One region of the Oceanobacter antarcticus genome, then DNA from elsewhere that is predicted to be linked to it. Evidence: predicted binding sites of a transcription regulator. Region 1 holds the regulator's gene; each other region holds the start of a gene.
The links. The regulator sigma-54, encoded in region 1, starts transcription at its own class of promoters, with help from an activator protein. The targets are predictions, from matches to a motif close to TGGCACNNNNNTTGCTNT.
Positions count from the first base shown of each region.

Region 2: a site for sigma-54 is predicted at 1,837-1,854, ahead of nirB (nitrite reductase large subunit NirB). Genes of this name have one in related genera too.
Region 3: a site for sigma-54 is predicted at 1,393-1,410, ahead of nifH (nitrogenase iron protein). Genes of this name have one in related genera too.
Region 4: a site for sigma-54 is predicted at 1,516-1,533, ahead of nifE (nitrogenase iron-molybdenum cofactor biosynthesis protein NifE). Genes of this name have one in related genera too.

Region 1 is NZ_JBBKTX010000007.1:19,754-22,913, reverse strand. It holds gene rapZ (RNase adapter RapZ) at 1-402, opposite strand, end outside; gene ptsN (PTS IIA-like nitrogen regulatory protein PtsN) at 429-887, opposite strand; gene hpf (ribosome hibernation-promoting factor, HPF/YfiA family) at 891-1,193, opposite strand; gene WG929_RS07015 (RNA polymerase factor sigma-54) at 1,245-2,735, opposite strand; gene lptB (LPS export ABC transporter ATP-binding protein) at 2,865-3,160, opposite strand, start outside.
Region 2 is NZ_JBBKTX010000015.1:47,064-50,223, forward strand. It holds gene nirB (nitrite reductase large subunit NirB) at 1-1,734, opposite strand, end outside; gene WG929_RS12910 (nitrate reductase) at 2,635-3,160, shown strand, end outside.
Region 3 is NZ_JBBKTX010000012.1:95,727-98,886, forward strand. It holds gene WG929_RS11155 (SIR2 family protein) at 120-971, opposite strand; gene nifH (nitrogenase iron protein) at 1,560-2,444, shown strand; gene nifD (nitrogenase molybdenum-iron protein alpha chain) at 2,591-3,160, shown strand, end outside.
Region 4 is NZ_JBBKTX010000034.1:15,621-18,780, forward strand. It holds gene feoB (Fe(2+) transporter permease subunit FeoB) at 1-116, opposite strand, end outside; gene WG929_RS19465 (FeoA family protein) at 113-349, opposite strand; gene WG929_RS19470 (hypothetical protein) at 704-1,192, shown strand; gene nifE (nitrogenase iron-molybdenum cofactor biosynthesis protein NifE) at 1,583-2,995, shown strand; gene nifN (nitrogenase iron-molybdenum cofactor biosynthesis protein NifN) at 3,006-3,160, shown strand, end outside.

The DNA of each region.
Region 1 (3,160 bases):
ATCCGCGAGGTTGGCGACGGGTTCGAGTAATTCGGTTTCGCGCTCAATGGCTTCCGCCAGGGAGATATTGTCATTGGTGAGCGGGTGCTTGCGCCGGGTTGAACTGAAGCGTTGTAACAGGACTTCTTCGGTGGCATCAAGAAAAACGATATCGACCTGGCGATACTGCTCCGGCAAGCGGGTCAGTACCTGGGTCAGTTGCTCTATGGCATCGGGCAGGTTACGAACGTCAACGCTGACAGCAACGTTGGCGCGTTTTTCCGCACTGTAGGGCAAGCCTGCGAGTGCTGGCAGTAAATCGACCGGTAGATTATCGATGCAATAAAACCCGAGGTCTTCAAGCACCGCCAGTGCGCTGGATTTACCTGAGCCTGAACGGCCACTGATCACAACCAGACGCATGTGCTGTCTCCGTGTTTTGGGCAAGGTCAGTTGTCGGCCAGCGCCCGTTGATACAGTTCCTGGTCGCTGCTCGCACTGCGTAATAGGTGGCGATATTGGCTCTGGCTGAAATTTTCTGCCAGGGTTGCCAGTATTTTCAGGTGGTCGTCTGTTGCTTCTTCAGGCACCAGCAAGGCAAATACAAGATCGACCGGTTGATGGTCTATGGCATCAAAGTCGATGGCCTCACGCAGGTGGAGTAATACCCCAACGGCCTGTTCACATTGTCGTAATCGACAGTGGGGGATAGCGATACCTTCGCCAATGCCGGTACTGCCAAGGCGCTCACGCCCAAGCAGACGTTCAAAAACCTCATCCGATGAGCTGCCATCCACTTCTTCAGCAATCAGCTCTGCCAGAAACTCCAGCAGTTTTTTTTTGCTGGTCATGGCGACATCGGTACGAGTACGTTCAGGCGCAAGAATATCGGCAATCGCTATGCTCATGTGTCAGCCTTGTCCGTGCTGTCGGGCAACCAGTTTTTCTTTGTGTTTCAGCACTTGCCGATCCAGTTTGTCGGCCAGCAAGTCAATGGCAGCGTACATGTCGTCATGGGATGACGTCGCATGAAAATCGGCACCACTGACGTGGAGTGAGGCTTCTGCCAGCTGGCGTCCCTTTTCGAGGGTCAGGGTAACCTGACCGGAGGTAATGGGTTCGGCATGTCGCTCAAGGCGAACCAGTTTTTCCTTGACGTATTCTTCCATGGCTGCGGTAACTTCGACATGGTGTCCACTGATATTGATGCTCATAAACGGCTCCTTATGGCTCGCTTTAAACCGAACAAGGATCGACGGGGTCGATCAAATCAACTGTTTCCGCTCATTCGATGGCGGAATCATCATTGCCTCACGATATTTGGCCACCGTGCGGCGTGCAACCTGAATTCCCTTATCTCCGAGGACGACGGCGATCTTGTTGTCACTCAGTGGCTTGCGCGGGTTTTCTTCGCTAATCAGCTTCTTGATCATGGCGCGAATGGCGGTTGATGAACATTCGCCGCCAGCATCGGTATTGACATGGCTGGAGAAGAAATACTTCAGCTCAAAAATACCACGCGGCGTGTGCATGAATTTTTGTGTCGTTACCCGTGAAATGGTCGACTCGTGCATACCAACGGCATCGGCAATATCATGCAGTACCAGTGGTTTCATAGCTTCTTCGCCCTGCTCAAAAAAGTCGAGCTGATATTCGACAATTTTGGTGGCGACTTTCAGCAGGGTTTCGTTGCGGCTTTGCAGGCTTTTGATAAACCAGCGCGCTTCTTGCAGGTGATCTTTGAGGAAGGCGTTGTCAGCACTGCTGTCCGAGCGGCGCACCAGCGAGGCGTAGTCGGAGTTTACCCGCAGTTTTGGGGCAATATCCGGGTTCAGTTCAACGCGCCATTCATCGCGGATGTTGCGCACGATCACGTCGGGCACAACGTATTCTGACTGTTCGGAGCTGATTCCGGCCCCTGGCTTGGGATTCAGCTCCTTAACCAGACGCAAGACGGCTTTGAGGTCTTCTTCTTTCAGCCGGGTTTTGCGCATCAGCGTGGGGTAGTCTTTACTGCCCAGCAAGGCAATGTAGTCACCGATCACCAGTTTGGCTTCTGCCAGCCAGGGAGTGTCGGCTGGTAGCTGGTTTAACTGCAGGATCAGGCATTCGCGCAGGTCGCGGGCAAAAACACCAGCCGGATCAAACTGTTGCAGACGTTTGAGTACGGCTTGGACTTCGTCTTCCTCAACCCCAAATTCCGGATCCATGGAACCCAGTACGTCGTCTATGGTGGTGTGGAGGTAGCCGTCGTCGTCGACACCGTCAATCAGCATGGTGGCAATCTCGCGATCGACATCACTCATGGGAGTCAGATTCAGTTGCCATTCCAGATGCCCTTGCAGGTCGTCGGAGGTGGCATGACGGGAGTCGTAGTCAAAGTCGTCGTCGCCGACAGAGCCTGAGCCGGAGGAAACGCCAGCGGTAGTCTGGAAAGTATCGTCCCAATTGCTGTCGACCGGCAGGTCATCCGGCATCTTGTCGTCCGACCACTGTTCACCCAGTTCCTGGGCGTCTGTGTCGGTCGCTGTCGCCGTGACGGCGGCTTCTCGTTCCTGATCGCCGTTGTTTTGCTGAGCATCCGTGTAGTCGTCGTGCTCGGACTCTTCGAATTCCAGCATGGGATTGGAATCCAGGGCTTCCTGGATTTCCTGTTGCAGATCAAGGGTAGACAATTGCAGCAGTCGAATTGCCTGTTGCAGCTGGGGGGTCATGGTCAGCTGCTGACCCATTTTTAACTGAAGCGATGCTTTCATACAGCGTTATAGTTCATCGGTTGTCGGCATGGTCTGTGCATTATACGCCAGCCTGTGAGGCTGGGAATGCTTTTCATGGTGTCGAAATGAAACAGCGCCGGGCATCATAGCCCTGTAAGCCAGTAAGAATCAAAGACGGAAGTCCTGACCAAGGTAGATGGCCCGAACCTGTTCGTTGGCGAGTACTTCATCGGCGCTGCCTTCGGCAATAATGTGTCCACCGCCTACGATATAGGCTTTTTCACAAATTGCGAGGGTTTCGCGGACGTTGTGATCGGTAATCAGTACGCCAATGCCGCGCGCCTTGAGCTGGCGAATGATGGCCATAATGTCGGATACGGAAATCGGGTCGACACCGGCAAAGGGTTCATCGAGCAAAATAAATGAGGGTTCGGCGGCCAGTGCCCGGGCAATTTCTACCCGGC
Region 2 (3,160 bases), on a different contig from region 1:
AGCAACACGCGGTACAATGGAATAAGTACCGTCTTTCTGCATGTTACCCAAGAATATATCGTTGGTATCCTGCAGACCGATGTGCTCATCTTTCAGAATATATTCGTTATTGAAAGACGCCAGAATCGACGCCAGAGCAGGTTTGCAGATTTCACAACCATGGCCCTTGCCGTGACCGTCAATCACCTGTTTAAACGTGGTGTATTCCTGTACCCGGACGATGTCGGCCAGCTCGGCACGGGTATAAGCGAAGTGCTCACAAATATCGGTATTAACCTCAACACCCAACGCTTCCAGTTCCGCATCCATGACCTGTTTAACCAGGGCAGCACAACCGCCGCAACCGGTTGACGCCAGGGTTGTGGACTTGATGTCCCCCATGGTGCAGCAACCACCCTGCACCGCTGCACTGATATCGCCCTTGGTGACATCAAAACAGGAACAAATTTGGGCGGTTTCCGGCAACGATGACACACCCAGCCCAACTGGCTCCTGACCATCCATCGACGGCAAGATCAGCGCCGCCGGGTTGCCAGGAATATCCATATCGTTGAGCATCAGCTGCAACAAAGTACCGTAGGCTTCAGAATCTCCTACCAGCACCGCACCCAGCAGTTTTTTGCCGTCAGCAGAAACAATCAGACGCTTGTAAACTTCAGCAACATCATCATTGAATATATAACTGTGGGAGCCGGCGGTACGACCATGGGCATCACCGATAGAGGCTACTTCAACACCCAGTAATTTCAACTTGGTGCTCATATCCGCACCCTGAAAAGCCGTTTTCGCGGGCTCGTGGGTAATCAGACTGCTAACAATATGGCCAACAGTTACTTTGGCCATATTGTAGCCAGGCGCTACCAGACCGTAGATTTTATTATCCCACAGGGCACATTCACCGATGGCATAAATATCTTCATTTGAAGTCTGGCAGTAATCATTGATCACGATGCCGCCACGCTCACCAATTTCCAGACTGAATTGGCGCGCCAGCTCGTCTTGTGGACGAATACCGGCAGAAAACAGGATCATGTCGGTTTCCAGGAAGGAACCGTCGACAAAGTTCATGCGGTAACGGCATTCTTCACCGGCGACAATCTCTTTGGTGTTCTTTTCGGTATGCACCTGAACACCCAGGTTTTCAATCTTGCGACGCAGCAGCTTGCCGCCGCCTTCGTCCAGCTGCACCGCCATCAGCCGTGGCGCAAATTCCACCACATGAGTTTCCAGACCAGCAGCCTTCAAGGCATTGGCGGCTTCCAGACCCAGCAAACCACCGCCCACAACAACGCCTGTCTTACTGACTTTGGCAGCCGTAGAAATCGCTTCAAGGTCTTCAATGGTGCGGTAAACCAGACAGTGTTGCTGGTCTTTACCGGGAATGGGAGGGACAAAAGGATAAGAACCCGTTGCCAATACCAGCTTGTCATAGCCTTCTTTGCGGCCACTCGCAGTGGTAATGGTTTTTTCGTGGGTATTAATATCTACGACTTTGTCGTTCAGTGTGTAAATAACACCCTGAGACTGGTATTCAGATTCGGTTGTTAATGCAAGGTCTTCAGCGGTAGAGCCGGAGAAATACTTGCTCAGCTGCACCCGGTCATAAGCCAGACGAGGTTCTTCTGAGAAGGTAATAATATCAAATTCGGAGGAGTGTTCTGATGTGGCCAGCGTATTGATGAAATTGTGGCCTACCATGCCGTTGCCAACAACGACGACGCGTTTCTTGCTCATGAAGGAATCTCTCTATCTAGTCATACGGATGTTTATCTCCTGTGTGCGTCGTTGCTCTGACCCGTCTCTTGCTCCATTGCAAGAGAAGGCATCGGTGTATTTACAGCAATTACAATGCCAACTCGCATAATTAACGAATACGTGGAATCAAAACACGCTAGATACAGAGTAAAGCCACCTCACCGGGTGATAGCCCCAGGTCATACAATGCCGCCACATCCGTGCTGGTTCAGCCCATATACAGGAATCAATCAAGGATGACTGAATATTTATCGCCAACGACGGATGGTGGCGGCCAAAAAACGACCACCAGTTAAAATACTGAATAATTGCACCACAAAAAAACAAAACCTATTCAATTGGCACCAATATCGAGCATAAAAATAAAAGTGAGTAATGACACCCTCCGGCTTCGATGAATAATTAACCAAACTGGCGCTTCTCAATGGCAGTCACGCACAGGATCGTTGTACCTGCGGCACATCGCTGCCGACGCAGCGATCAATGTCCAGACATATAACCGCACCACACCGGTCTGCATGCCTGAGGGCAAGGGTGCTGCCGATGATTCCGTTACAAGACGCGAACTAACCACAGCAACTTCGCAGCGACCGATCAACAACCTGGAAGGTCATGCAAGTCTTCCCTTACTTGCATCCGGGCGCGATGTTCAGCGGCGACCCAGACAACCAGACAACCCAAAATCCCTATCGGTGCAGCTATTTGGCACTTTTCTTGTATGGTTTTAATCAGAATTTGTCGATGTCCAGGCTCGGCAATGTGTTTTACCGATACCAACGCGGGTATCGTCAGCTGTTTTAGTGTTGTGCAAAACAGAGCATTGGCGCTCACTGATTTATATCAGTGGGCGCTTTTTTTTTGCGTTTTGGAAAGCCCCTTATGAACCAGACAGAGACAAAGAACCGGACCACTCAAACGACTTGCCCCTATTGTGGTGTTGGTTGCGGCGTGACCGTCAATCAGGACAGCCAAGGGTTAGCACCGGTGTCTGGCGACCAGCAGCACCCTGCAAACTTCGGCCGTCTCTGTGTCAAGGGTTCCTCTCTCCACGAAACCGTCGATCACGTCGATCGCTTGCTCTACCCAACCGTGTTGGGCAAGCGCAGTTCGTGGGAGAGCAGTCTCAACCTGGTGGCCGACAAGATGCAGCAAGTCATTCAGGAATATGGGCCGGAAGCCGTCGCGATCTATGCTGCCGGACAGATTCTGACGGAAGATTATTACGTTGCCAACAAACTGATGAAGGGCTTTATCGGCAGCAGCAACCTGGATACCAATTCCCGCCTGTGTATGGCATCCGCCGTTGTCGCCCACAAGCGGGCCTTTGGTTCAGACACGGTACCCGGCTGCTACGAAGACCTTGAAGAAGCCGATCTGTTAATTCTGATAGGCAGTAATGCTGCGT
Region 3 (3,160 bases), on a different contig from region 1:
CCTGCTGTTGACACAGCAATGACGGGCGTAACGTGTGATGCTCATTGGAAGGTGCGCGGGTGAAAGCACCTGCCAATGAGTGAGTTGGCCGTCGTTGTCGGGTGAACGACGGCGCTGACTCAGGCAGACAAGGCTTGTGCTTCGGCCATCAGGTCGCTGAAATCGGCTTCAACAATCACCAGATTCTTTTTGTCGCAAAAGCGACGTTCCTTGTCATTAGGCTCCGGCATCAGTACCCAACCAGCAGGTTCACCCGCGTTGTAGATCATATCGCTCAGTACCATACGCTCGGTATCCCGTTGCATCCGTATACCGGCGAACAGGTACTGTTTGCCCTGGCGATATTCTTTGAGGAAACCAGGAATGGCGAAGCCACCCATCAGTTCGGTGATGTAATCAACGTAGTCGGCGTCGGAGGCAATGTAACAAGGATCGGGAACCGGTGTACCCATTGGTTTGAACAGTACGGGTAACTGAGTGTCGACGCTGGCCTGGTCTATTTCGCTGTATTCATTGCCATCGGACTGGAAAATTCGGAAACGATAGTCTGTTCCGGCAATCCGCGAGATACCTACAATCAGCGTATGGGCGCGGCCCTGGTAAGCATTTTGTAGCTGGGTATCGCGATTGATATCAACGATGTAGGGCAATTCCATCGTGGCCAGCCACTGGTGGAAGGAAGACTGGCTCCATTGGCGTTCGCCGTACTGGGTGGTCAGAAAACGCTCAATAAACTTGCGGCCTTTCTTGTTTTCCAGATTCATTGCTGCACGGGGAAATTCGTACATCAATCGCGGGGCCATGGGTTTGCCGTCATTCATTGCCAATATCAGGCTGTCACTGTCGGCTGGAATCGCTTCGCCAGTGGTGGTTTCTACGACACCGTTTAATGTTCCTGCGCCCAGGTAAGGGATAATCTGCCCTGTGCGCAGACCGTTGGTCAGTGTTTGCAGAAGCTCCGAGCTTGCCATGTGGGATTCCTCTCTGTCGTCATTTTGGGTAAATCGTCTAAGCGTTACTGCGGCTGCTTCAATATTCACGCCAGAACGGCAGCTGCCGGTGACGGTTCTGCCCGTGCCCGCCCTTGCGTGCTTTCAGGCAGCCACAGGTGCCTTGCTGCAGGCTCTTGTCGCTATGTAGCAAATCAACCTTGACGCTATTTTTGGCGTAAAGACGACATTCGGATATTGCTACTTATATGGGCTTTTTATAGCCAGATATAAACGCTTCTATAAGACGTTAATAAAGCGTCAGCCAAAGATACAAAACCCGACAAATTGTTTGTTGGGTGTAGTACATCGCATGTGTTGTTGTCGTGATACATACCGGAAATCAACATTCTTTATTTATTAAAATCATTTAAAAACAATGAGTTATGTATTTTTAGCAGAATGGCACGAGGTCTGCAGTATTGGAACTGTGAACAGGCAGCACAGGCTTTCGGTAAACGCCGGAAGTTACTGGTTTTTATCAGTAGTGCCAATGAAGCACGGTTGCCTGCCGCCCCGAACCCTTAAGGGTAAAGGTCCTCGCCCGGAAATTTACAGGAGATACAGACTATGGCTATGCGTCAATGCGCCATTTATGGCAAAGGCGGTATCGGTAAGTCCACTACCACTCAGAACCTGGTGGCTGCTCTGGCAGAAGCTGGCAAAAAAGTAATGATTGTTGGCTGCGATCCAAAAGCAGACTCCACTCGTTTGATCCTTCACTCCAAAGCTCAGAACACCATCATGGAGATGGCTGCTGAAGCGGGCACTGTGGAAGATCTGGAACTGGAAGACGTACTGAAAAGTGGTTACGGAGACATCCGTTGCGTTGAGTCCGGTGGTCCAGAGCCCGGTGTTGGTTGTGCCGGTCGCGGTGTTATCACAGCGATCAACTTCCTCGAAGAAGAAGGTGCTTACGAAGACGATCTGGATTTCGTGTTCTACGACGTACTGGGTGATGTTGTGTGTGGTGGTTTCGCCATGCCGATTCGTGAGAACAAAGCTCAGGAAATCTACATCGTTGTATCCGGTGAGATGATGGCTATGTATGCCGCCAACAACATCTGTAAGGGTATCGTGAAATACGCTAACTCTGGCAGCGTGCGTCTGGCTGGCCTGATTTGTAACAGCCGTAACACCGATAAAGAAGATGAGCTGATTGAAGGTCTGGCTGCTGCTATCGGCACTCAGATGATTCACTTCATCCCACGTGACAACGTGGTACAGCGCGCTGAAATCCGTCGTATGACTGTGATTGAGTACGATCCAACTGCCAAGCAGGCAGATGAGTACCGTGCTCTGGCTAACAAGATTATCGAGAACAAAAACCTCGTTATTCCTGAGCCAGTCACCATGGATCAGCTGGAAGAATTGCTGATGCAATTCGGCATCATGGAAGAAGAAGACACCAGTGTTGTCGGCAAGACTGCTGCTGAGCTCGCAGCCGAAGCTTAAGCAGCTGGGCTGATCTGCCTCTCCGGAGTCAGTTGCCCATGCTCGGGATAGGACAGATTAGTCCTATCGGAACCCGTGTTGCGCAGGCATCCCCTCGCTTGCGCAACACGGTCTGTTACCCGTTATTAACTTGAAGGAGGCTCACCATGGCCATGTCACGCGATGAAGTGGAATCGTTGATTCAAGAAGTGCTTGAGGTTTATCCAGAGAAAGCCAAAAAAGACCGCGCCAAGCACCTGACTCCAAACGATCCGACCCTCGAACAGTCCAAGAAGTGTATTACTTCCAACAAAAAATCCCTGCCAGGTGTAATGACCATTCGTGGTTGTGCCTACGCTGGCTCCAAGGGTGTGGTATGGGGTCCTATCAAGGACATGATCCATATTTCCCATGGCCCTGTTGGTTGTGGTCAATACAGCCGTGCTGGACGTCGTAACTACTACATCGGCACCACAGGGGTGAACACCTTTGTGACCATGAACTTTACTTCGGATTTCCAGGAAAAAGACATCGTATTCGGTGGCGACAAGAAGCTGTCCAAGCTGATTGACGAAATCGAAACCCTGTTCCCACTGAACAAGGGTATTACTATTCAGTCCGAGTGCCCAATCGGCCTGATCGGTGACGACATTGAAGCCGTTGCCAAGAAGAAAACTGCTGAACACGGCAAGACCGTTGTGCCGGTTCGTTGTGAAGGTTTCCGTGGCGTATCCCAG
Region 4 (3,160 bases), on a different contig from region 1:
TCGACGGTTACTCCAGGCCAATTGCCAACTTTCTGTCGGGCACCGGTCAGTTGGTTGAACAGGGTGGTCTTGCCACAGTTAGGATTGCCGATCAGGCCGATTACAGCAGGTTTCACGTAATACTCTCCACCAGCAGGATGGTGGCTTCCTGTTTGCGCAGGCTCACCGAGGTTCCACGTAGCTGGATCTGAATAGGATCGCCAAGGGGGGCGACGCGGCGGATTTCAATTTCTGCACCAGGGACAACGCCCAGGGCCAGGAGCTTGCGGCGGAACTGTGCTTCCGTAGCGGCAAATCCGGTTACCCGTACATGCTCACCAATACGTGCCTGATCCAGTGTCATGGTCATAGAATTTTCAGTCCGAACGAAGCTTAAGGGAAAAAATGATAATGTTTATCATTTGGATGGGCAAGTGCTGTTTGCCTTGTTTGCGGATGTGCCGCAGATCACATCTACTGAGTTGTGAGGGAGTTTTAGCGGAACTTTCTGACTGCCGATAAAATCATTTGGTATTTTTCTTGGGATCCATTAATAAATAAATATTGTACTTATTCGGATTAAATAGAATCCCTTACCGGGTATTCTGTGTAGTGTTCTTCTAAAAGCAGGTCTATACTTGCGCTAACATTAACCCGAATACATAGAATGTACCGTGTGTTACGCCGGATTTTTAGTTTCCGGGTCATGCTGGTCGAGGTTTTTATGTGTTTACATACTGTCGCAGAGGTGAAAGTGAGCATTCTGGATAACGATATCGATAAGCGGATTCAGCAGCATCAACAAAAAATTGTTGAGCTCGAACAGATGAAAAAGGAACATGAGAAAAAGCTCAAGGGGCTGGAAGCGTTTGGCGTAGAGATCAAACGCCTGTGCGAACAGAATGATTTGTCTGAATCTGAACTATATGTATCCCGTTCCGAGCAAATTGAGAATTGGATTCTGGAAATGTCCCGGCAAGAATCGCCCTTACCTATCTACAATAGCTTGCGCAAGCATTTTGAGCGGGCAGGAGTACGTAGTGGCAAGCGTGAAAAGAAAATCGTGCAGCCAAAACCCAAGCTGGAAGTCGGTACTTATCGTAATCCGAACACGAACGAGAGCGTTGACAAAATCAAACGTAATCCTCGTCAGCTGGATCAGTGGATTGCCGAATTCGGTATGGATACTGTCAAAACCTGGAAGGAATCCTGATATAAGACGGTAGCGAGAACATATTCGCTACCGTCTTTTATTGCTCTGCGTAATATCCCAATGGCACTTCAACTACGGCTTGTAATTTGTGCGGCCCGGGCGGTTGGAGCCAGTCGATCATTGCCATAACTCCCTTTTTCTTCAGCGTTTCCTGTTGGTGTCGATTGTTGCTGGAGCCTGCCTGCAACGTGCGTGTTCCTGTTCCCGCCAGCGTCTCTGGTCACAATCCCGCCATTGTTATATCCCCTCCAATCGTTTTGTCTTGTCGTGTTTACTACACGGTTTTTTGTTGAAAAATCAAATTAAATCAATTGGTTACATGATGGCCCCTGGTTTGCACCTTGTCTTGTAGAGTTCTTCAGACACCGAATTTCGCAGAGAGGGCAGAGCATGAAAGCCAAAGACATCGCCGAGTTGATGGACGAGCCAGCCTGTGAGCACAACAAAAAGGAAAAGTCCGGTTGTGCCAAGCCGACGCCTGGTGCCACCGACGGTGGCTGTGCGTTTGATGGTGCCCAGATTGCCCTGCTGCCTATCGCTGATGTTGCCCATATCGTGCATGGCCCGATCGCGTGTGCGGGTAGCTCTTGGGATAACCGGGGTACCCGTTCCAGTGGCCCGACCTTGTATCGTATTGGCATGACCACCGACCTGACAGAACAGGATGTGGTGATGGGACGTGGTGAAAAACGCTTGTTTCATTCCATCAAACAAGCGGTAGAAGACTACAATCCGCCAGCGGTCTTTGTTTACAACACCTGTGTCCCGGCACTGGTGGGTGATGATGTTGATGCTATTTGCAAAGCCGCTGAAGAACGCTGGGGAGTGCCGGTCGTGCCGGTCGATGCCGCTGGTTTTTACGGCACTAAAAATCTTGGCAACCGCATCGCGGGTGAAGCCATGGTCAAGTACGTGGTCGGGCATCGTGACCCCGAGCCATTACCTGAGTCGGTACAACGTTCTGGCATCAAGGTGCATGACGTGAACCTGGTTGGCGAATACAACATTGCTGGCGAATTCTGGTACGTATTACCCCTGCTGGATGAACTGGGTATCCGGGTGCTTTGCACACTGTCAGGTGATGCCCGGTTCCACGAAGTGCAAACCATGCATCATGCTGAAGTGAATATGATGGTGTGTTCCAAGGCGATGCTGAACGTCGCGCGCAAGCTGCAGGATCGTTTTGGCACGCCCTGGTTTGAAGGCAGCTTTTACGGCATTACCGATACCTCGCAAGCGTTGCGGGATTTTGCCCGGTTTATTGGTGATGACGACCTGACCCAGCGCACCGAAGCCCTGATCGAACGGGAAGAAAAACGTATTCGTGAAGAGCTGGAACCATGGCGTAAGCGGTTGGCCGGTAAGCGAGTACTTCTTTATACCGGCGGAGTAAAGTCCTGGTCGGTGATTTCTGCGCTGCAGGATCTCGGTATGAAAGTGGTTGCCACCGGCACCAAAAAGTCGACTGAAGAAGACAAGGCCCGTATTCGTGAACTGATGGGTGATGACGTCAAAATGCTGGATGAAGGCAGCCCCAAAGCCCTGCTGCAAACCGTCAAGGATTATCAAGCCGATATCCTCATTGCCGGTGGTCGCAATATGTATACCGCCCTGAAAGCCCGTATTCCATTTCTGGATATTAACCAGGAGCGTGAATTTGGTTATGCCGGTTACGACGGCATGCTGGAGCTGGTACGGCAGTTGTCACTGACCATTGAAAGCCCGGTATGGGAAGCGGTGCGTCGTTCGGCACCTTGGGAAACCCCCGCCCGCCAGGGCAATCTGTTGTCAGCTCAGGGATAAGGGTCGGAATATGAATAACGTCGTCAATATGGAACCGGGCAAGACCGAAGTGATCAAGAAGCGCAAAAAAGCGCTGTCGGTCAGCCCGTTAAAAACCAGTCAGACCATAGGCGGAGCGCTGGCCGTATTGGGGGTCGCCCGAGCAGTGCCTTTGATGCATGGCTC